4 regions of the Exiguobacterium sp. s191 genome follow, and region 3 is predicted to be linked to each of the others. Evidence: riboswitches for the same ligand, from Rfam matches in the RefSeq annotation. Region 3 holds a riboswitch; each other region holds the start of a gene.

Region 1 (5,956 bases), on a different contig from region 3:
AGACGGATACAGCAGCAGTACCTACGAATTTTTTCCAAACTTTCATGAATGATTCCTCCAATATGAATAAAATTTGAATTAACGTTTATCGATCGCACGGATCAGCAAATCACCAATGATTTGGATGACGAAGACGATCGCTAAGATTAAGAGTGTCGCAATGACGATGACATCGTTTTGAGAACGCTGGAATCCTTCGATGAAGGCCATGTCCCCAAGTCCACCTCCGCCGACTACTCCGGCCATTGCCGTATAACCGACAAGTGAGACGAGTGTGACCGTGATACCAGAAACGATGGCAGGCAACGCTTCCGGGATTAAGACTTTATAGATGATTTGGAACTTCGTCGCCCCCATCGATTCAGCTGCCTCGATGACACCTTTATCGACTTCACGTAACGCGAGTTCAACCATCCGACCGTAAAATGGTGCAGCACCGAAAATCAGTGCCGGTAATGCTGCCGTTGGTCCGAGGAACGAACCGACGATCGCTGTCGTAAATGGAATCAATAAGATCAGTAAGATGATGAACGGAATCGAACGGAAGACGTTGACGATCAAGCTCAACACTGAATAGAACGCCCGATTCTTGAACAATAACTCTTCGTTTGTCGCATACAATAGTAAACCAATGATCAAACCGAGAACGAATGTCGAAACCCCAGCGATTGCCGTCATATAGACGGTACTGCCTGTCGCTTCCCACACCATGTCCCAATCTAGGTTGTCAAAGAATGAAATCATCGGTGATCCACCTCCACTTCAACATCACTGGCTTGAAGCTTCGTGATGACCGCTTGTGTTGCTTCTGTTTCCCCGATCAACTGAATGAACAGTGTACCGAGTGCCCCTTCCTGCGATTGACCGACGTTTCCGCCGATGATATTGAACAGGACCGGTGAATCCTTCATGACTTCCGCGAGGATCGGGCTTTCCGCTGTCGATCCGACGAACGTCAACTGAACGATTTTTCCGGTTGGGTACCGTTCGCGTAGTTTCGCGAACGTTAACTCGTTCTCTGACGGTGACGTCAATTGTTTGACGAATTCCTTCGTCATCGCTTGCTTCGGATGACGGAAGACTTCTGCGACCGGTCCTTGCTCGACGATTTTACCGGCTTCCATGACGGCGACCCGGTGACAGATTTTTTGAATGACGTGCATCTCGTGTGTGATCAAGACGATCGTTAGTTTCAGTTTTTCATTGATGTCGACGAGTAACTCAAGGATTGAGTCCGTCGTCTTCGGATCGAGTGCACTTGTTGCCTCGTCACATAAGAGAACGTCCGGGTTCGATGCCAGTGCCCGAGCGATACCGACACGTTGTTTTTGACCACCGGATAATTGTGACGGATAAGCTTTTTCGCGTCCGTCCAAACCAACGAGTTGGATCAGTTCCGCTACCCGTTCCTTGCGATGTGCTTTCGGGAAGCCACCTAGCTCGAGTGGGAACATGATGTTCTCTTCAACCGTCCGTGACCATAGTAAGTTGAAGTGTTGGAAGACCATCGAGACATTCTTGCGGACGCCTCGTAATTCTTTTGGTTTCAGTGATGTCATTTCAACACCATCGATTTGGATCGAACCACTCGTTGGTGCTTCGAGCATATTCAGTAATCGGATCAGAGTCGATTTCCCTGCTCCGGAATAACCGATTATTCCAAAAATTTCACCGCGCTCGATTGTCAGATCGACATTCGCGACGGCTTCGACCGCTCCGCGCTTTGAGCGATAAATCTTTCCTACGTCTTGTAAACGAATCACAACTGTCCCTCCTAAAATAAAAAAAGTGCGCGCGTTTTAGAGCAAACGCGCGCACTTTTCAGTACACAAAACCATTTGCTCTCATCTCCCAGACTTTTGTCTGCTGGAATTAGCACCACTTCGGATTAGATCCGCGGTTGCCGGGTTTCATCGGGCCAGTCCCTCCACCACTCTCGATAAGAGTTTCGGTATTAAGTTTGTAGAATATATTCTGAATATTAGCAGGGGTTATTTTTGTTGTCAAACAGTTTTTTCAGAAACTTTTTCGAGGAACGTGAAAGCACGTGTTAAGTCTTCTTTCAAATCTTCCGCGTCTTCAAGTCCAACTGAAATCCGGACGAGACCGTCTGTGATGCCGAGTTCTGCCCGACGCTCTGCTGGGATCGACGCGTGCGTCATCCGTGCCGGCACCGAAATCAGACTCTCGACGGCACCAAGACTTTCAGCAAGTGTGAAGAAGTGTGTCGCCTCGACGAGTTTTTCTGCGTTCGCTGCTGAACCGACATCAAAGCTGATCATCCCACCAAATCCAGTCGCTTGTTTCGCTTGGATGTCGTGACCAGGATGCGATGCAAGTCCTGGGTAGAAAATGTTCGAGACGATGTCTTGCGCTTGTAGGAACGCAACGAGATCATGTGCTGTCTCTTCGATCGCATCCATTCGGATACCGAGTGTACGAAGACCACGGACGAGCAAGAAGCTGTCTTGCGGTCCAAGCACGCCGCCTGTCGAGTTTTGGATGAAGTGCAGCTCTTCGCCGAGCGCATCATCTTTGACGACGACAAGTCCAGCGACGACGTCCGAATGTCCGCCGATGTATTTCGTCGCACTGTGCAAGACGATGTCTGCACCAAGTGCGAGTGGTTGTTGATGATAAGGTGTCGCGAACGTGTTGTCGACGACAAGTTTAAGATCGTGACGTTTGGCGATCGTTGCGATTGCTTCAATGTCCGTTACTTTCAACAACGGGTTCGTCGGTGTTTCGACGTAGACGATCTTCGTGTTGTCTTGGATCGCTGCTTCCGTTGCCGCAAGGTCCGTCGTATCGACGAATGTCACTTGGATATTGAACTTCGGTAAGACGCGTTGCATCAAGCGGAACGTACCACCGTAGACGTCATCTGTCATGACGATGTGGTCGCCAGACTCAAGCAAGTGGAAGACGGCATGGATTGCTGCCATCCCAGAACCGAAGGCAAAACCACGTGCGCCACCTTCGAGATCCGCAATCAATCGTTCGATGCTCGTCCGTGTCGGGTTCGCTGTCCGTGAGTATTCGTATCCGTCCTTGAGTTGACCGATTTTATCCTGCTTGTATGTGCTTGTTTGATAGATCGGAGGTGTGACGGCTCCTGTTGCCCGGTCGACACCTGTTCCTCCATGAATCAATGCTGTCTTCTTACGCATGAGTTTCGTCCACCTTTTCAAAGATTTGTTGGCTTAAGTAGCGTTCGGCACTGTCTGCGAAGACGGTGACGATCGTACTGCCGGGGTGACGCTTTGCGATATCGAGCGCAGCAACGAGCGCTGCACCTGCTGAACTACCGACGAGTAATCCTTCGCGAGCAGCGAGTGTATGAACCGCGTCAAATGCATCGCGGTCAGAAATCGTATGAATCTCGTCGACGAGTTCACGCGGAACGAGACTTGGCCATTTTGCTGTTCCAATGCCTTCTGTCTTATGCGGACCGGCTGGACCACCATTTAAGACGGAGCCTTCCGGTTCGACGATCGCTGCTTTTGTACCGAGACGTTGTTTTAAGAAGTCCGCTGTTCCGGCGAACGTACCACCTGAACCACAACCGGCAACGAACCAGTCGATGTGCGACAAGTCCGCAATCAGCTCAGGACCGAGTGTCCGCTGATACGTGACTGGATTCTCTTCGTTTTCGAATTGTAACGGAACGTAACTGTTCGGAATTTCCTGACCGAGTTCTTTAGCCCGGTCGATAGCCCCTTGCATATCGAGTTCAGTCGGCGTGTTGACGACGGTTGCGCCGAGTGCCCGCATCAACGTCTGTTTTTCTTGACTGAATTTTTCCGGAACGACACAGATGACTTGAAGATCATATTTTTTAGCGGCGAGCGCCAAGCCGATGCCGGTATTCCCGGCTGTCGGCTCGATGATCGTACCGCCTGGTGTCACATGTCCGTTTTCGATTGCTGCATCAACGAGTTGAATGCCAAGGCGGTCTTTGACGCTGCCCCCAGGGTTCATCCATTCGAGCTTCGCCAAAATGCGCGTACCAGCAGGCAAATCGAATGAAGTGATCTCGTAGAGTGGTGTGTTTCCGACGAGGTCGCGGACGTTGTTCGCGATCATCCGAAGACGATGTCCCATTCATCACGACCGGCAAGCATTTTCTCGGCATAGTGCTTCGCTCCTTTGAGGTCATGTGCGCTCGCAAATCCACATTGGACTTCGTTTTGCGCTGGAATCTCTTCTGCTGCGAGGACGTCTTTCAACGTCTTCTCAACGAGTTCGCTCATTTTTTCGACCGAGTCGAAGTTCATCATCGCCATGTAGAAACCTGTTTGGCATCCCATCGGTGAGACATCGATGACATCATCCGAGTAGTTACGGATGTTTTCAGCAAGTAAGTGCTCGAGTGTGTGCATCGCACGCATCGGCATTTGCTCAACGTTTGGTTGTGTGAAACGGATATCGTATTTGACGACTTGGTCGACTTTACCTTCTTTATAACCCGCGACGCGGATATAAGGTGCTTTGACTTTCGTGTGATCCAGGTTAAAGCTTTCGACGTTCATTTTTTGAAGTGCCATGATTTATTCCCCCATTTTCTCGGCTTCTACGAGCCAGACGAAGTGATTGTATTGTATAAATTTAACAGTGAATCCCCGTGATGTAAACAATTCTTCCATGACTGGAATCAACGGGTAGAACTCGCGTTCGAGATCTTCCGCTAACGCGTCGAACCCTTGAGCACGTGCTTCACGAATCGTTTGCAGGCGTGCCTCTTCTGAGACGAACATCGTATCCGCGTAGACGATTTTTCCGTCTGCCGGTAAATGTGATGCCATCAGATCGATTGCTTCTCCCTTTTCCTCATCTGTTAGATGATGAAACGCATACGTAGAAACAAAACTGCGTGCTTCCTTCGCCTCGAACGAGAGGAAGTGACCATCCTGTACATCAAGCGACGGAATCTTTTCCGTCAGGATTGCCCGCATCTCCGGACTTGGTTCAACGGCGAGTACGGCGTCGTGACGTGCCAGAAGACGTTGTGTCAGGTTCCCTGTGCCTGCTCCGAATTCAATGACCGGCGACTGCGCTTTATCCGCTACTGTATCCAAAATCTCATCGTATCGACGAAAAACCTCTTTATACTCCGGATCGTGTCCGGTTACTGTCTCGTCATACGTTGATGCCCATTCTGTGAAAACATCCATAAAACGTACTGTCATGCCTTGTCGTCCTCCATCTCACCAGTTAATTCCGAGTAATCGGATATGAATTAAAGTAATTTTCCTTATTCGCATTGTAGCAAGGAGATTCTATCCTGGCAAGCGACCGGCTCGAAAAACTTCCAGAAAACAAAAAAAAGGCGTTGCCGGCGAACCGACAACACGAATAATGTGGTTAGAAATGCTACGAAGGAAAACCCAGCTCCATTCGGAATTGTTCGCTCTTCCGCGTGGAGGACGGCGCCTGTTCGACATGATCGCCAGCTTACGTTCACTTCCTGATCGGTCCTTTCGATCCACCACCCGTTCATTGCACCGCTTCGTCTTTGGGGGACGACTTAAGGGGAAACAATACACCGGCTTAGGATGGGAGAAAGGGTTCAGGACTTGAATCGTATTGAACGATCATCTCTGCTAGACTTCCTATAATGCATTTCTAGAAGTTGTTATGAATATACCATTCATATTTCTGCGTTGTCAACGAATTATTGTAAATATTCCGACAATTTAACAAAAAGAAAAATCCAATCGGACTTTTCTTACCGTTCTTGACAGAAAGCAAAGACGTTTTGAACGGACTGGAAGGCATAAAGTCGCTCTACGACTTGATTTTCTTCAATTCGCAACAACGCAGGAACACTCATGACACGGGCTTCTTCTAAGAAATCCGGAATGAAATTCCCGTTCGCCTTCTGAATCGATTGACCTGATTCCGTCGCTTCAACGATATCGAGCATACGTTCCGCAATGGCGCATGTCCCGCACAT
Region 2 (5,956 bases), on a different contig from region 3:
ACAACTGCCGGCGTAAGCGGCGAGAATCGTACCGACGAGTGGTAGATTGCCTTGATGCATCCAAAAACCGGACAGGACGAGCAGGGTCTCATCAGGAACCGGCAATCCCACGATACCACCTGCGAGAAGGACGGAGAGACCAAGGGCACCATATTGGTGCAGGATGTCATGTAAGAGATGATGAATCGGGGACACCTTCTTTCGTGAGAGTCTTCTTCTTCAGTGTACAGGAAATAGGGGACGGTTGGAATGAAAGGACAAAAATTCTAGGTAAAGAAAAAATGAATTTTGATTTCCGGAAGTCAACCCTTTTTCTCGATACCGTTTCGGGCTATACTCGTTAAAGTGACTATTTTTAGAGGACGGTGTCGGACGATGATGCATGTAATAAATCAGTACGGCTGGATCGAAGTAATTTGTGGCAGTATGTTTTCCGGGAAATCGGAAGAGTTGATTCGTCGTGTCAGACGGGCGCAGTACGGCAAACTGCCCGTTCAAGTATTCAAGCCGGCAATCGACGACCGGTACCATGAAGAGCATGTCGTCTCTCATATCGGCAACTCCGTCGTGGCGATTCCGATGGCGACGAGTCGTGATCTCTACGCAGCAGTAGCAGAGGAAACACAAATCGTTGGAATCGATGAAGTTCAATTCTTTGATGATGAGATCGTACAAGTCATCGAAGCACTTGCACAAGACGGAAAACGCGTCATTTGTGCAGGCCTTGATCAAGATTTCCGGGCAGAGCCATTTGGCAAGATGCCGGAATTACTGGCGCGCGCAGAATTCGTAACGAAGCTACAAGCCATCTGTCTTTCATGTGGTGATCCGGCTTCCCGGACACAACGGTTGATTGATGGAAAACCAGCGAACTACGATGATCCGATCATCCTAGTTGGCGCTTCAGAATCATATGAGCCACGGTGCCGCCATTGCCATGAGGTGCCTGGAAAACCGAAGCCGCTCCAATCGGTGCAGCACCAAGAAAATTAAAAAAGACGAACCGGTCGCGGTCGTCCTTTGATGTAACAGCTATTCGCTTCTAAGTGAATAGCTGTTTTTTTATTATCCCGTTTCCTGTGAGAACCGGCTTGAGCGTTCGATAAAACGGATCGTCTCACGAACGATCAAATCCTGATCATGATCGAGGGTCGCGACGTGGTACGAGTTCAGTAAACAGTAGCTTCGTTTATCATTCGTTCCGATGTGCTGATGCAGATAATCCGAGCTCGACGGCGGGACGACGTGATCGGTCGCCGAGTAGAGAATTAATGTCGGCAGAAGGATCGATCCGAGGCGTCCTTTCGTCTCATCCATCAGACGGACGAGTTCGAACGCACAACGACTTGGAACGAGGTCATAGATGATTTCGAAAGCAGACCGTTTGATGTCCGGTGCCCCTTCTGGTAAATACTCTGGACCGTCCTCGAACGAAAGTGCTTCATAGGATGGAACGGAGAGTGCGGCATTGATCGTAATAATGCCGGCGAACGGAATGCCGTCAGCGGCGAGTGACAGTGCAAGCGTCGCACCCATCGATTGACCGATGACGAAGACTTGATCGCATGTTTCTTGTAAACGTTCATAGCCGTCTTTCAGGCTTTGCTTCCAACATCGAGCAGTCGATTGTTCAAACTCGCGGACATTCGTTCCATGTCCACGTAAGCGCGGGGCATAGACGGTAAAACCTTCAGCAGCGAATGCCTCACCGACGTCGCGGACACTTTGCGGTGTGGCGTTAAAACCATGACAGATTAGAATGCCGATCGATCCCCCTTGAAAATAAAACGCTTCAGCACCAGTCAATACAGGATAGTTCATCATTACTATTTTTCCTCCATTCATGAAAAAAACTCGTCGACGTCACTGCTTGGACGCCCACGAGTTTTTCACCGTATCATCCAAAGCCGCGCTTTGCTGGTCGGAGCACCTTACAGATTGCAGGTTGCCGTGAAGTCATAGAGCCAGGTCTCTCGTTCACTCTTGATAAATATCATATTGGAATTGTCGGAATAATCATTGAAACGATGGTAGCACGACCAAAAATGACTTGTCAAATCTTTCTTGACGAATCATGATCCGTTGAGTAAGCTAACTCATAACTTGTTCATCCGTCGATATGCGCCAAATGGATTATTTTTGCAAAGTTGGTTGACTTTTAAAGTTTCGACCCGTAATGTAAAAATTAGTTTTACGACATAAGCAACAACGCAACAACACACATACGAATTTCATACCGCAATACTTATCCAGAGAGGTGGAGGGACTGGCCCTACGAAACCTCGGCAACAGACTCATTATGAGCACTGTGCCAATTCCATCAGACAGATGTCTGAGAGATGAGTAGAGTGGATTCTGCCACTGTGCGGATCCAGGTCTCTTCTTGTTTCTCAAGAAGGGACCTTTTTTGTTGAATGAAGGGGGAAAACGGAATGATCGCATTTCATCAAGTCAAGAAAACGTACGTCACGAAAGATCAGACGATTGCAGCACTCGACGGTGTCGACCTGACGATCGAAAAAGGCGAAATCTTTGGTGTCATCGGCTTTAGCGGTGCCGGAAAAAGTTCACTGCTCCGCTGTGTCAATCTGTTAGAACGACCGACGTCAGGAACGGTGACGGTCGATGGGGAAGATTTAACGCAACTGTCTCCGAAAAAATTGCGTCAAGCAAAACAACGGATCGGGATGATCTTTCAGCACTTCAATCTATTGAATGCGAATACGGTCTTTACGAACGTTGCAAAACCACTCGTTCTCGCAGGCGTCAAGAAAGACGAAATTCGCCGCCGGGTGACGGAGTTACTCGAATTCGTCGATCTCGCGGACAAGGCAGATCATTATCCGGATCAATTGTCCGGTGGGCAGAAACAGCGCGTTGGTATCGCCCGGGCACTCGCGACGCAACCTTCCGTCCTCTTATGTGACGAAGCGACGTCAGCACTCGATCCCCAAACGACCCATCATATTCTCCAGTTATTAAAACGGATCAATGCGGAGTACGGGATCACGATTCTCTTGATCACCCACGAGATGGGCGTCATTCGGGAGATTTGCGACCGCGTCGCCGTCATCGAAGCTGGAAAGTTGATTGAGTCAGGAACGGTCTTCGACGTCTTTTCGAATCCGAAGACCGAGACGGCACGAAACTTCGTTCGCTCCGTCATGCACGACGAGATTCCAGCATCGATTCGCCAGTTGATCGAGTCGCGGAATGCGAATCCGATCTATAAGATTCATTTCCTCGGACATCACACCGGGCAGCCGCTCTTATCACAAGTCGCAAAACGCTTTGACGTCGATGTCAACATCTTGCACGGTAGCATCACGGAGTTGCAGGATACGCCGTTCGGCACCTTACTCGTCGAGTTGATTGGTGAGCAGGCTGAAGTGAAACGAGCGTTACACTACATCGATCAGGCACAGGTGACGGTCGAGGAGGTACTTGCTCATGCTAGTTAATTACAGTGATATCTGGACAGCATTTTTGCAGACGATGACGATGGTATCCGTTTCGCTCTTATTCTCGACCTTGATCGGCTTACCACTCGGGATCCTGCTTGTCGTCACGCGAAAAGGAGCATTGCTTGAAAATGTCCCGCTGTTCACGTTCTTCAACAGTATCGTCAATATTTTCCGCTCGATTCCGTTCATCATCTTACTCGTCGCGATCATCCCGTTGACGCGCTTGATCGTTCAGACATCGATCGGAACAGAAGCCGCCATCGTCCCGCTCGTCTTTTACGCTGCACCGTACATGGCGCGTCTGATCGAGAGTTCTTTACTCGAAGTCGATAAAGGCGTTCTTGAAGCAGCAGAAGCGATGGGCGCGACACCGTTTCAAACGATTTTCCGCTTCCTTCTGCCGGAAGCACTCGGTTCACTCATCCTGAACTTAACGATCGCGACGGTCGGCTTGATCGGGGCGTCAGCGATGGCAGGTGCGATTGGAGGCGGTGGTCTCGGTGACTTAGCGATCACCTATGGTTATCAACGATTCGACACGAAAGTCATGATCATCACGGTCGGGATTCTCGTCATCTTAGTCCAAGGCTTACAGACGACAGGCAACATCGTCGCACGAAAAATTAGAAGACATTAATCAAGGGAGCGATTCAGCCATGAAAAAAGCAGTAGCAATTGGAGCAACACTCACGACGATTTTATTTGCCGGGTGCGCAGCATCAGGAGAAGACGAAAAGACGATCAAGCTCGGTGTCAGCGGTTCCGACACACAAGTTTGGGATTATGTCGCGAAAAAAGCAGAGAAGGAAGGCATCAAAATCGAGCTCGTCAAGTTCTCCGATTATGTCCAGCCGAACATGGCACTGGCTGAGGGTGAGATCGACGCCAATGCTTTCCAGACGATTTCCTACTTCAACGCTTTCAAGAAAGAACATAACTTGAAGCTATCGCCGATTGCGACGACTGTCATCGCACCGATGGGGATCTACTCAGATAAATACAAGGATGTCAAAGACATTCCAAATGGCGGAAAAATCGCCGTTCCGAACGAAGCGACGAACATGGGACGTGCCCTCTTGTTACTGCAAGAAGCAGGTCTGATCAAGCTACCGGACGACTTCGATGGCAACGGTTCGGTCGATAAGATCGTCGAGAATCCGAAAAAGCTGAAAATCGTTCCGATCGTCGCCGGGCAAACGCCACGCGTCTTACCGGACGTCGCGGCATCAATCATCAACAATGGCATTGCCGTTGACGCTGGCTTCAACCCGATCAAGGACTCGATCGTCCATGAGAACGAGACAGCAAAACCATACATCAACATCATCGCGACACGGACGGAAGACAAGAACAAAAAAGAACTGAAAAAAATCGCATCGCTGTATCAACAAAAAGATGTCGCGGGCTTCATCAAAAAAGAATATAAAGGCAGTACGATCCCGACGTTCGTTCCACTGAGCGATATCGGCGAATAATTTCAAAAGGAGAGTGGACAGTATGACGACACCAGTACGCACGACATGGGTAGAGACGATTGAACAGGACATCGAACAAAAACGGGAATCGTATCTTGAGACAAGTCATCGGATTCATGCAACGCCGGAAATCGGGAACGAGGAATTCTTTGCTTCGCGGCTCCATGCGGAGCGTCTAACAGCGGAAGGTTTTACAGTAGAACTCGGCGTCGCGGGGCACGATACCGCGTTCTTCGCGAAGAAATCGAGCGATCGACCAGGCGCAACGATTGCCTTTCTTGCTGAATACGATGCGTTGCCGGGTATTGGTCACGCGTGCGGTCATAATATCATCGGCACGACGAGCGTCGCAGCGGCGATCGCGCTCAGTAAAGTGCTCGATGAAGTCGGCGGGAGTGTCGTTGTCCTTGGAACACCAGCCGAGGAAGGTGGACCGAACGGTAGTGCGAAAGGCAGTTTCGTCAAACATCAGTTGCTGGAAGGGATCGATGCAGCCTTGATGGTCCATCCGTCGGGACAAACACGGATCACGGGTTCTTCCCTTGCGGTCGATCCGCTCGACTTTGCCTTTACGGGTCGTCCGGCACACGCAGCGGCGTCACCGGAGGAAGGCATCAACGCCCTTGACGCTGTCATTCAACTCTTCAATGGAATCAATGCGTTACGTCAGCAATTACCGGACGATGTCCGGATTCACGGAATCATCACGCATGGAGGTGATGCGCCGAACATCATCCCGGAATACGCAAAAGCACGTTTCTTCATCCGGGCGACGACACGGGAACGATTGAATGCCGTCACGGAAAAAATCAAAGCCGTCGCCCAAGGCGCGGCACTCGCGACTGGGGCGACACTTGACGTCATCGCCTTCCAAAATGAAGTCGATAACCTCGTCTTCAACCGGACGTTCGACCGTCTGTTCCAAGAAGAAGCAGAATCGCTTGGTGAAAAGGTCCACTTAGACGAACGACCGGGTCTTGGCTCGACGGATGCCGGTAACATCAGTCAAGTCATTCC
Region 3 (5,956 bases):
CGAAACACAGATCGGTCGTCTGTGGGAAGAGTACAAACGGCTACGTTTACCAGAGATTTATGCTGTCACATTCAGCGATCGTCTCTGGAAGCTCAAACTCGACATGATTCGGGATACTCGACTGGCAAGTGGGTTAAAATAAGACGCCAAAAAGCGCCGTTCTTCCTCCATCGGGATGAACGGCGCTTTTTCTCATGTTAATCCTGCTTCGTTTCCGACAGGTGTCATTTCTGTTGGCGCTTGTTCCATCTTCTTACGAAAGTACCATGCGAAGCCAAGTGCACCTCCGATGAAGACGATATACGTGATGCGTTGACCGAATTCAGCTAAGGAATCCGCGTAGAAAATACTGATTAAATGATCACTTCCACTAATGAGTAGCAAACAGGCAATCAGGAGCGCAATGCGATATGCAAGCGTCGGGCGGTCTGTCGGTTCAGCATGCCAATACATGATGATATGGTGGGCAAGTAGAACGATACCCAGGATTCCTAATATTCCAATGAGTACTTGCGGCATAATGAACGATCCTCCTGTTTAGTAGTATCTAGTCTTATTTAAACATAGTTCATACGAATTTCGTCAGGAAAAGTTTCCCGTCTTACATTCCTCACGGTATACTGTAGGAAAATCGTAAGCGATCAAGGGAGGGCATTTTTTCATGAAAACCTTTAAGTTATGCACATTACGCATTTTAATGGATGAGTCAGGACGTGATACGACGATTCCCGTCGCCATTCAGGACGGATTGACGGTCAGTACCGAACAGACGGCACAGTGGGTTGCAGAAATCGTCGTTCCTCCAACGGATCAGCCGATCGTCGATGAATTGTTCACAAAACATTTACGTGCTTTGATTGAAATCACGATCTCACGACCTGATAATGACCCTGCCGCGATGATCGTCACGCCTCTCGAACGGACTGTCTTAAGCGAAAACGTCTCGTATGTCTTCACGGGTAAGATGGTCATGATGAAAAATGATTTATCTGAATCGATTTTACGCGAAGTCGTCGAAGATGGATTCGCTGGCGAAGAACTCGTTCAAGAGTATAAGGATCGTCGTTCGAAACGTGGCGCCCATATCACAAGCATCGCTAAAGAAACATTCAAGCAATATTTGACAGAGCATCCGAACGCACCCGTTTCTTAAGGTTTTTCGACCTCATCCGTGATGTGATCCGCTACGTTGATTCGGTCAATCGTATAGTGATCCGTATGCTGGATATAATTCGCACACGCGTTTTTCAAAGGTGTCCGGTAACTGAACGTCGCATCAATCGATGATAAGGCTGCCTTGATCGTATGCGAGTGACAGACGATTAGAATTCGTTTCCCTTCATACATGCGTGTCGCTTCCTGTATCGCATCGAACACGCGATCCTGGATGGCTTGTTCCGTTTCAAGACCCGGCACAAGTGTCGTATCGTTCGCTTGAACAGCCTCGTAAATCGCTGCGACCGGTTCACCGGAAGCGGCTCCGAATTCGCGTTCGACAAGTCGCTCGTCTGTCGCTGTGATCGTTAAACCAACAGCACGACCGATGATTTCCGCTGTCTCAACGGCACGCGACAAGGGACTTGCTAACAAGACATCCCACTCTTCATTCGATAGATAAGCGGCGCTGAGTTCCGCTTGTCTTCTTCCTGTTGCATTTAACGGAATATCTTCTCTTCCTTGAATCCGTTCGTTTAAGTTCCAATCCGTCTGACCATGCCGCACTAAACAAATTTCAGTCATGTCTCTGTCTCCCTCATTTAAGAAATATGACTGATTGTATCATGTTTTCCATTCGGAAGTTGTCGCGGTGCCAACAGTAGCACCTGACAGGTGAAACGTTCAATTCGTTCAAGCAATCGCTCAATCTTTAACGGATTTTCCGTCTGAGCGAAACTGGCAAGTGAGTGGGTGCCATTTGGGAAGGAAAACAAACGAACATCGGCTCCGACATCCGCTCCCTTCTCAACGAAATGCAAGGCTTGAGAAAACGGAACAATCGGATCTTTTTTCCCATGCAAGAGCATGATGGGCGGGGCATCCGACGATAAATGTGTGACAGGTGAGACGTGCGTCATCAGCTTGCGCCATTCTTCTCGTCCCCCCTTGTAGAACTTAATGTGGGCAATCCAAGTCTGAATGAAATTAAACAACAAAAAGTTCGTCGGTGGATATAAAGCGATCACACCACTGATCAATGGCATGTGGCGCTCATCACGCTCACCAACGAAAGCAGATGGGGCAAGTGCCGTCGTCAGCATGAGTGCGGCTCCGGCTGAGTCTCCCCATACCATCATCCGTCCTCTTAGAATGCGAAGACCCTCTGCTTCCTTATTCAAAAAACATAACGCATCCCGTACATCTTCGAGGTTATCCGGAAAATAACTGCCCTCTTCGAACAAACGATACTCAATACTACAGACGGCAACTCCGAGTTCAAGCAGACGGTCGACGATTGGACTAAAGCAGAACATGTCATCGCGCTCTCCACGAACGAATGCACCACCGTGTGCATAGATGGCAACTGGAAACGGTCCTTCTCCCGGTGGATAATAGAGATCGAGCTGTAAGATGCGGTTTCCCACCTGTTTGTAGGTGAGCGTCCGCGGTGCAAGTTGTTTTTCAGTGAGTGGCAAGGCGGGTTCGGTCCATCGAAGCAATGCACCATAATTGTTCCAGATACTCGCTCCCGCTGCTGCCGTCGTCAATAACGCAGCTCCCCCCATTAGCCATGCAGTTTCACGTTTCACTTGATCACCTCCAAAAGACGTGCCAGTTTCTTCACTTTATTATCCTTCTACCCCGTTTTAAAAGAAGTCGAACGTCTCGGTATTCGTACTTGACGCTTCACCAGCGTTCCGCTATAGTGAGAAAGTCCAAATCGGAATAGTTACGTTTTAATAATGGAGGTATCATATAATGAAAAAAATCATTCCCGCTTTAACAGTCGCTTTCGCAAGTGCAAGTGTTCTCGCTGCTTGCGGTTCGAATACCGATTCATCGACTTCAGATAAAACCCAGACAGAAGTCTATGCATCAACGTTCGCGACGGCTGCTATTGCCCGCGAAATCGGAGGGGATCAAGTCAACGTCAAGATGATCGTCCCACCTGGAGCAGACCCCCACTCTTACGAGCCGACGTCAAAACAACTCACCGAGATTGCTAAGGGCGACTTGTTCCTCTTAACCGGTACGACGCTCGAGCCGTATTCGAAAAAAATCCAGGAGAGTCTAAAAGGCACGGATGTCCGCTTCGTCGAGACGAGTAAGGACGTCAACTTACTAGAATCGGATGCTACACTTCATGCACATGAAGAAGAGGAGCATAGTGAAGACGAACATGCCCACGAAGAAGAAGGGCACGATGATCATGCAACGGATGAACATGCGCATGAAGAAGAGGGTCATGACCATGGAAAATACGATCCACACGTCTGGCTCGATCCTGTCAACGCAAAAGCAATGGCACGCTCGATTACAACTGCTTTATCAAAAGAAGTACCAAAAGACAAAGCAACATTCGAGAAAAACTTAAAAGCGTTCGATCAGCAAGCTGATGAATTGGACGAACAATTTAAACAAGCCGTCGCTGATGGATCGAAAAAAGAACTTCTCGTTACGCATGCCGCTTATGGTTACCTCGCAGAACGATATGGTTTCACACAACTACCGATCGCGGGAATTTCTCCTTCCGATGAACCGTCACAAAAGCAACTGGCCGCTTTAGTAAAAGAAGCACGGATGCATGATTTGAAATACGTCGCGTTCGAAGAGACGGTCTCACCAAAGGTCGCACGTGTCATCCAAAAAGAAATCGGAGCTGAATCCGTGACGATTCATAATCTAGAGTCGGTCACGAAATCGCAACAAAATAGCTCGTATTTCAAGTTGATGGAAGAAAACGTCCAGACGTTAAAACAAGCACTTCAGTAAAGTACAGTTGACACGCGTTACTCAATGCGGTACGGTAAGAAACGTGTTTTACAACAATTGAATGACTTCTTTTTATCGCGAGAAACGGAGGGACTGGCCCAATGATGTTTCGGCAGCGGACGATTTGATTCGTACTGTGCCAAATCCAGCAAGCGAAAGCTTGAGAGATAAGAAGAGCGTCTTTATTTCATAAAGACCTCCTTCTTTCTTGCGAAGGGGTCTTTTTTTGTATCTTTGAGAAACGAGGTGTCAACAATGAATGAAACAATCACGCCTAACAAATGGGCACTGCTTCCTCTCGTCGTATTCCTGGTCCTCTTCATCGGAGCCGGGATCTTCTATGACGACTTTTACAAATTTCCGATCCTTATCGCCGCATTGATCGCTTTGATTTTTGCTGCAATCACGACGAAAGGATCCATCAATCAAACGGTCGAACGAATTGCAACGGGTGCCGGAAATCCCGATATCATGATCATGGTCTTCATCTTCTTACTAGCCGGTACGTTTTCTGGAACGGCAGAAGCAATCGGTGCCATCGATGCGACCGTTAATGCCGCTTTGACGTTTCTACCTCCATCGCTCCTCATGAGTGGTCTGTTCATCATCGCTGCCTTCATCTCGATGGCGATGGGGACATCTACCGGAACGATTGCTGCACTCGCACCGATCGCCTTCGGTATTCATGAAGCGACAGGCATCAACGTTGCGATCGCAGCGGCTGCTGTCGTTGGTGGATCGATGTTCGGCGATAACTTGTCGTTCATCTCGGATACGACGATTGCTGCCGTCCGAACCCAAAAAACGAACATGCGCGATAAATTCCGGACGAACTTCATGATCGTCCTACCGGCTGCTATTTTGACGGTCATCCTGCTCGCATTCGTTTCCGGTTCTGGTGACGTCGTCGAAGCAAAAGCCTTTGAATTCTACAAGTTGATTCCATATCTCGCTGTCATCGTTCTTGCTATCTTCGGCGTCAATGTCATCCTTGTCTTAATTGGTGGTACGCTACTCACCGGCATCATCGGTATGATTGATGGTAGCTTCGGCTTAAGTGGATTCGTCCTCTCGATGTCCGAAGGCATGTTGGGCATGGCGGAGATCTCCATCTTGACGCTCCTCATGGGTGGTCTCGTCAGCTTGATTACGTTCAACGGTGGAATCGCCTTCTTAAAAGAGACGCTGACACGCAAGATTTCACAGCGTCGTGGTGCCGAATTCAGTATGGCGGCACTCGTCAGTGCAACGAATCTCGCGACAGCAAACAATACGATTTCGATTCTCGTCGCTGGACCACTGGCAGCTGAAATCGCCGATACGTATGAAGTCGATCGAAAAAAATCGGCGAGTATCCTTGATATCTTCTCTTGTGGTATTCAAGGCATCATTCCGTACGGGGCACAACTTTTGATCGCAGCAGAATTGACGAAAACGGCTTCACCGGAACTGATTCCGTATCTGTTCTATCCGTTCCTCCTCTTCGTCTGTGGATCAATTGCCATCTTCTTCGGCTTACCACGCATGAAGAAGACAGCGACGAAGCAAGAAAAAATTTCTTCGTAACCATAAAACAGGTCCAATCGCGTCGACGATTGGACCTGTTTTATTATTTATTCTGCTTCGCTTGTCGTTCTAAGATTAAGTAAGCGATTGCCGGAAGCGGGAACTGAACGAGTCCAGCGCCTCCCCACACCCATGGATTACGTCCTGACTTTCGCGCACTAAGAAACAGACCCACTGCCTGCGTTACTAACAAGGCGCCAATGCTAAGCCAAGTACATTTGGATAGCTTTTTATTCTTTTGAGCCATCTTTTCTCCCCCTCTTTTAACACACGATTAAATCTCACGATTCTTTTCTATTTTACCTTATTTCATTCCTCCATGAGCATGGAAACGGACGTCTTCGTTCGTTCATGCTAAACTAAACGAGCAAATCTAAACTACGTTTTATGAGGAGGAGTAACACATGCAATACGCAAAACTTTCAAACGGTATTACGATTCCCCAAATCGGATTCGGTGT
Region 4 (5,956 bases), on a different contig from region 3:
CTTTACCAGCGAGAACATTCGCATGCATCTCCTGCAAAAAGTCATGCACGCCGGGCTGATTTCCAAGGTACGAGAGATCAAACGGATTGGCAACATCCTCAAGCGACGGTTTTTTGATCAAGTTGATGACATCCATCCGGAAACCGTCGATTCCTTGAGCGATCCACCAGTTCATCATATCGTAGATCGCTTGCCTCACAGCTGGGTGCTCCCAGTTTAAGTCGGGCTGTTCTTTGGCGAAGGAATGAAAATAATACTGCCCGCGTTCTTCACTCCACGTCCACGGGCTTGGCGCAAAGTACGAGCGCCAATTGTTCGGAGGCGTCTCTTTCGTGCCATCCTGCCAGATATACCAGTCATCCTTATCGTTAATCCGCTCTCGCGACTGACGGAACCAGTCATGCTGGTCACTCGTATGGTTCACGACTAAATCGAGAATGACCTTTAATCCACGGGCATGAGCGGCCGTGATCAACTCCTGGAGATCTCCCATCGTTCCCGCTTTTTCCATGATCTCGTAATAATCGGCAATATCATAGCCGTTATCGACGTCCGGGGAACGATAACACGGATTCAACCACACGACATCGACACCAAGTGAAGTGATGTAATCAAGCTTTTCGATGACACCTCGCAAATCACCAATCCCATCCCCGTTCGAATCCTTAAAGCTACGCCAGTAGACTTGATAGACGACTGCCTCTTTCCAGTTAGCTCGCTTCATCTTCCCACTCCTCTCCCTACTCTTTATTCCCGCTCCACTTATCTGTACCTGTTTATCCGACAATTTTTTTGAATTTCGAAAAAGTTCTTTTCTTTTGACTGAATATTCGTTATCCTTGACGACAATACCACGAAGGAGGCATTCATCCATGAAACATTTCGCTCCATCCATCGCCATTGATCGGCTTCCTGCTCCTGTCTTCGCTGAACTCGCGAACCGAATCGGTGCTGTAAAAGCTGCCGGACACGATGTCATCACACTTGGTCAAGGAACGCCTGACCAGACGACGCCTGTACATATTCTCGATGCCTTAAAACAAGCCATCGACGAGCCAACGAACCTTCAATATCCACCGTTTCGTGGACATGATTTTCTAAAGCAAGCCGTCGCACGCTTTTATGCGACTGAATTCGGTGTCACAATCGATCCGGCAACGGAAGTCGCGATTCTCCTCGGTAGTAAAGCCGGTATCGTCGCCTTACCGCAGACAATCGTCAACCCTGGAGAAGGTGTCATCGTTCCGGATCCAGGATACCCGGATTACCTGTCTGGCGCAGCACTTGCTGGTGCATTCCCGATCACGCTTCCGTTGCTTGAGAAAAATAACTTCTTACCGGATTACGACTTACTTGATACGACGGACGTCGAGCGTGCCCGGATGTTGTTCCTCAACTACCCGAGTAATCCGACGGGTGCGACCGCGACGGCAGAAGCCTTCGAACAGACAGTCGCTTTCGCCGATGCCCATGATATCTGTGTCGTCCATGACTTAGCATACGGCGGCATCAGTTTCGATGGTCCGACGCGAAGCTTCCTGCAGACGGAAGGGGCAAAAGACGTTGGGATCGAGCTATTCTCACTCTCAAAACGCTTCAACATGTCCGGCTTCCGGATTGCCTTCGCGATCGGAAATCCGTCCGTCATCTCAAGCATCGAAACATACCAAGAACATCTCTACGTCAGTGCCTTCACACCGATTCAGCATGCTGCGACCGTCGCCCTGTCGAGTGACCAGACATGTGTCCGCGAGTTAAGCAGTCTGTACGAAACACGACGCGATGCGTTGTTCGCAAAACTCGATGCGATTGGTTGGAGTGGACCACGACCGGGCGGTTCCTTCTTCGTCTGGCTTCCTGTTCCGGAAGGTTACACGTCCCAAAGCTTCACCGATCACCTGCTTGACGAAGCACACGTCGCCGTGACCCCTGGATCCTTCTTCGGCGAATACGGTGAAGGCTACGTCCGGATCAGCTTGATTGCTGACGTCGAACGTCTAGAAGAAGCCGTCGATCGAATTGGAACGCTCAACCTGTTCCGGACACCTGTTGCGGAATAATTCTGAAAAAACATTTGACAGATGGGAATCATTTCCGTTAAAGTAAATCCCAACAGCATAACTACTTATCGAGAGCGACCGAGGGATTAGGCCCAACGACGTCCGGCAACCACCTGTAAGGAACGGTGCCACATCCTACAGAATGATCTTCATTCTGAGAGATAAGTTACGAAATCTTACACTTTCGTCGCTTTTTTCTGGTTGCTCTGCTACTAGGAAAAAGCGACTTTTTTGTATGAGGAGATGAGCGGATGATTGAATTCAAACACATTACAAAACGGTTCGTTCGAGACCGGACCCCGATTTTTGCATTACGGGATGTCGATTTGACGATCCAAAAAGGAGAAATCTTCGGAATCATCGGTGAGTCCGGTGCCGGTAAAAGTACATTGCTTCGCCTGATCAACGGGCTTGAGCATCCGACACAAGGAACCGTCAAGGTCGACGGTGTCTCGCTCGGCGGGATGTCAAAAGCAGATTTGCGTCAACTTCGCTTGCGGACAGGAATGATCTTTCAGCATTTCCAATTGATCCAGTCGCGCAACGTCGCGGATAACATCGCTTTTGCGCTCAAGGCTGCTGGCGTCAAACGAGCAGATTTCCCGGAGCGAATTCGCGAACTCGTCTCGCTCGTCGGACTTGAAGGATTTGAGACGAACTTCCCGAGTCAATTAAGCGGTGGGCAAAAACAGCGCGTCGGGATTGCCCGGGCACTCGCGAACGATCCGACCGTCTTGTTATGTGACGAAGCGACATCAGCTCTTGACCCCGTTACGACACTACAGATCCTTGAACTGCTGAAGGATTTGAATGAACGACTCGGATTGACGATCGTCCTCATCACGCATGAGATTGATGTCGTCAAACAGATTTGCCATCGCGTCGCGGTCATGTCGCAAGGTGAAGTCGTTGAAGTCGCCTCAACCTATGACCTGTTCAGTCAAGCCAAGCATCCAGTGACGCAACATTACGTCGATACGGCACTACAAATCGAATTGCCGGAACGCATCTTACAGGCAACTCCAGGCAAGATCATCCGCTTGCAGTTCACGGGCGAGAAGACCGGTGAGAGTACGTTATCAGAAGCAATCCGCCGTTACGATATCTCAGTCAGCATCTTGCACGGCAAGGTCGACTACATTCAAGACGTCGCCTTCGGTGTCCTGATTGTCAGCTTGACGGGATCATCCGACCAAATCGCTCCTGCCCTCGACTGGCTCGCGACGGAACTTCATGCACTCGAGGTGATTCAGGATGTGGCTTGATCGTATTCAAACGATGTTACCTGAGCTCTTGAAGGCACTCGGCGAGACGGCGTGGATGGTAGGAATTTCACTTGCCTTTGCATTGGTCGTCGGGATTCCGCTCGGGATTCTCTTGTTCGTCACCGACCGGGGATTATTTTTTCAAAACCTTGCCGTCCGCCGTGTCCTTGACTTCGTCGTCAACATCGTCCGGTCGCTACCGTTCATCATCTTGCTGGTTGCCCTCATTCCGTTAACGAAGTTCTTACTCGACAATACGATTGGTCCGACGGCAGCATCCGTCAGTCTCAGTGTCGCAGCGATTCCGTTTCTCGCGCGACTCGTTGAGACGTCACTGCGCGAAATTCCGCCTGGTCTAATCGAAGCAGCGGAAGCATGTGGGGCGAAACCATTACGGATCATCGTCAGTGTCCTCTTACCGGAAGCACTCCCTGGCATCATTCAGGGCATCACATTAACGACGATCAGCTTGATCGGCTTCTCAGCGATGGCTGGTATCGTCGGCGGTGGAGGTGTTGGTGACCTCGCGATCCGTTTCGGTTATTATCGCTACGATAATCTCATCATGATCGTGACGATCGTCGTGCTCATCGTCATCGTTCAAAGTATTCAAGCACTTGGCAATCAACTGGCGCGAAAAACAGATAAACGCTAATCATACATACAAAGGGAGAGTGGAATCATGAAAAAACGATATGCCTTTTTAGCAACAGCCTTACTCGGTGCAGGAGTCCTCGCGGGATGTGGAGACAGCAGTGCTGACGAAAAAGACAAGACGATCAAGATTGGTGCGACGAGCGGTCCGTATAGCGACATGGTCAAACAAGCGATCCAGCCGCAACTCGAAAAGAAAGGCTATAAAGTCGAAATCGTCGAGTTCAGCGATTACATCCAACCGAACATCGCCCTCGGTAGCGGGAACATCGACGCCAACTTGTTCCAACACTCGATCTATCTCAAGACGTTCTCTAAAGAAAAGAACCTCGGTTTAAAAGGACTCATCACGGTTCCGACAGCACCGATGGGACTATACAGCAAGACAGCGAAGACACTCGACGACGTCAAGACAGGTGCTGAAGTCGCGACACCGAATGATCCGACGAACCAAGCACGGGCACTGAACTTGCTTGCGGAACAAGGCTGGATTGAACTGAAGCCGGACGCTGATCCACTAACCGTTTCAGAGAAAGATATCGTCAAGAATCCGAAGAAACTCGTCATTAAACCACTCGAGGCGGCTCAATTGCCACGCGCCGTCGAAAGTGTCGACATTTCAGCCGTTCCAGGAAACTTCGCACTTGCTGCGAAATTCGACTTACTTGATGCGTTAGCGCTTGAGACGATGGACGAACAATACCGTAACCTCGTCGCTGTCCAAACGAAAGATGCGGACAAGCAAGTCGCAAAAGACTTAAAAGCAGCCGTCGAATCGGACGCTTTCAATACAGTCATCGAAAAATCATTCAAAGGCTTCAGTAAACCTGAATGGGCAAACTGATGTAAAAAACGACCGGAATTCAACGAGATCACCTCTCTTTGAATTCCGGTCATTTTGTGTTAGAACCGATACCACATCAGTTCTTCATCATGATAGGTATCATCGATTTTCAGCGCCCGCGGTTCAATCGCGTATGATTCAAAACCAAGTGATCGATACAACGCTTTAGCAGCTTCATTCGTCCGGACGACCGAGAGATGGACTTGCTCGATCACAGGATGCTGCTTTAATCTACGTAATGCCTCTTCTACGAGTTGTCGTCCGACCTGTTGCTTTCGGGCGCGTGGCGTAACGTACATCGCAAATAGATTCGCTCGATGTCGCATCTTGACTGGCTCGGAGCAGACGATAGTGACGACACCGACGAGTTCATTTTCATGAAACGCACCGAACGTCATCGACTGTTCGCTTTCAAGACGAGTTGCGTACCGTTCGATGGGTCGATCTTTTTCTGCTTCATAATCAGAGCCGAATGCCTCCGGATGGTTTCGTAAGGCTTCTAACCGCAATGCTTTGTAACGAGTTGCATCTTCTGCCGTCAATTGACGTATTTTCAACTGCTCCACCCCCTACCTGTAGTATAGAACGAACTAACTCGTAAAAAAGAGGACGACATCGAGCGATATCGTCCTCCATTCTTCTATTTAAGGTGTTCGGAAATTAATCGTGAAGTACGGTGCGTTGTCTCGGAATGCTACACCGACATCCGCCTGCTTGAAGCTCTTTTGAAGGATGTTATCGCGGTGTCCTTTCGAGTTCATCAAGCCCCAATGCGCCGCAAAGACATTCGGATAGCCCATCGAGAGATTCTCACCGGCTCCCATGAACTTGATACCGCCTTGTTTCATTCGATCGAACGGGTCACGCCCTTGTGGATCCGTATGCGAGAAGAAATTATTCTTCGCCATGTTTTCGCTGTGACCACGTGTAACCGGCTTCAGTGCCGTGTACGGTGCTAATGGATTTAATTTATAGTCGGCTCGTTCCCAGTTCATCAACCGAAGCATCAGTTTCTCATCTGTCGTTCGTAACGCATTCGACGCCGTACCGTAGAAGCCTTTTTTCTTCGCTTCGACGTCTTTTGGAATCGCAAGCGTCGCTTTGACTTTATTGCCGTCATGTTGATCGAAGAA

Evidence for each region. Region 3 has a riboswitch for S-adenosylmethionine ahead of KNQ09_RS13425 (Na+/H+ antiporter NhaC family protein). Riboswitches for the same ligand answer to the same signal wherever they lie in the genome.
Region 1: another riboswitch for S-adenosylmethionine. It lies ahead of KNQ09_RS09365 (methionine ABC transporter ATP-binding protein); the one in region 3 lies ahead of KNQ09_RS13425 (Na+/H+ antiporter NhaC family protein).
Region 2: another riboswitch for S-adenosylmethionine. It lies ahead of KNQ09_RS11215 (methionine ABC transporter ATP-binding protein); the one in region 3 lies ahead of KNQ09_RS13425 (Na+/H+ antiporter NhaC family protein).
Region 4: another riboswitch for S-adenosylmethionine. It lies ahead of KNQ09_RS10330 (methionine ABC transporter ATP-binding protein); the one in region 3 lies ahead of KNQ09_RS13425 (Na+/H+ antiporter NhaC family protein).

Annotation. Positions count from the first base shown of each region.
Region 1 covers NZ_JACSNC010000001.1:1,767,681-1,773,636, forward strand. The annotation lists gene KNQ09_RS09355 (MetQ/NlpA family ABC transporter substrate-binding protein) at 1-46, opposite strand, end outside; gene KNQ09_RS09360 (methionine ABC transporter permease) at 79-744, opposite strand; gene KNQ09_RS09365 (methionine ABC transporter ATP-binding protein) at 741-1,763, opposite strand; SAM riboswitch class I at 1,842-1,946, opposite strand; gene KNQ09_RS09370 (bifunctional cystathionine gamma-lyase/homocysteine desulfhydrase) at 2,004-3,170, opposite strand; gene KNQ09_RS09375 (PLP-dependent cysteine synthase family protein) at 3,163-4,086, opposite strand; gene KNQ09_RS09380 (S-ribosylhomocysteine lyase) at 4,083-4,547, opposite strand; gene KNQ09_RS09385 (class I SAM-dependent methyltransferase) at 4,551-5,189, opposite strand; gene KNQ09_RS09390 (thioredoxin family protein) at 5,729-5,956, opposite strand, start outside.
Region 2 covers NZ_JACSNC010000001.1:2,145,401-2,151,356, reverse strand. The annotation lists gene KNQ09_RS11230 (DedA family protein) at 1-195, opposite strand, end outside; gene KNQ09_RS11225 (thymidine kinase) at 379-993, shown strand; gene KNQ09_RS11220 (alpha/beta hydrolase) at 1,066-1,824, opposite strand; SAM riboswitch class I at 1,892-1,993, opposite strand; SAM riboswitch class I at 2,243-2,346, shown strand; gene KNQ09_RS11215 (methionine ABC transporter ATP-binding protein) at 2,433-3,461, shown strand; gene KNQ09_RS11210 (methionine ABC transporter permease) at 3,451-4,101, shown strand; gene KNQ09_RS11205 (MetQ/NlpA family ABC transporter substrate-binding protein) at 4,121-4,939, shown strand; gene KNQ09_RS11200 (M20 family metallopeptidase) at 4,962-5,956, shown strand, end outside.
Region 3 covers NZ_JACSNC010000003.1:12,174-18,129, forward strand. The annotation lists gene KNQ09_RS13395 (nicotinate phosphoribosyltransferase) at 1-142, shown strand, start outside; gene KNQ09_RS13400 (hypothetical protein) at 193-519, opposite strand; gene KNQ09_RS13405 (YwpF family protein) at 662-1,153, shown strand; gene KNQ09_RS13410 (histidine phosphatase family protein) at 1,150-1,740, opposite strand; gene KNQ09_RS13415 (alpha/beta hydrolase) at 1,758-2,747, opposite strand; gene KNQ09_RS13420 (metal ABC transporter solute-binding protein, Zn/Mn family) at 2,917-3,930, shown strand; SAM riboswitch class I at 4,000-4,104, shown strand; gene KNQ09_RS13425 (Na+/H+ antiporter NhaC family protein) at 4,186-5,496, shown strand; gene KNQ09_RS13430 (hypothetical protein) at 5,540-5,743, opposite strand; gene KNQ09_RS13435 (aldo/keto reductase) at 5,901-5,956, shown strand, end outside.
Region 4 covers NZ_JACSNC010000001.1:1,957,435-1,963,390, forward strand. The annotation lists gene KNQ09_RS10320 (glycoside hydrolase family 13 protein) at 1-724, opposite strand, end outside; gene KNQ09_RS10325 (aminotransferase class I/II-fold pyridoxal phosphate-dependent enzyme) at 873-2,060, shown strand; SAM riboswitch class I at 2,123-2,228, shown strand; gene KNQ09_RS10330 (methionine ABC transporter ATP-binding protein) at 2,312-3,325, shown strand; gene KNQ09_RS10335 (methionine ABC transporter permease) at 3,315-3,980, shown strand; gene KNQ09_RS10340 (MetQ/NlpA family ABC transporter substrate-binding protein) at 4,008-4,823, shown strand; gene KNQ09_RS10345 (GNAT family N-acetyltransferase) at 4,883-5,380, opposite strand; gene KNQ09_RS10350 (CAP domain-containing protein) at 5,468-5,956, opposite strand, start outside.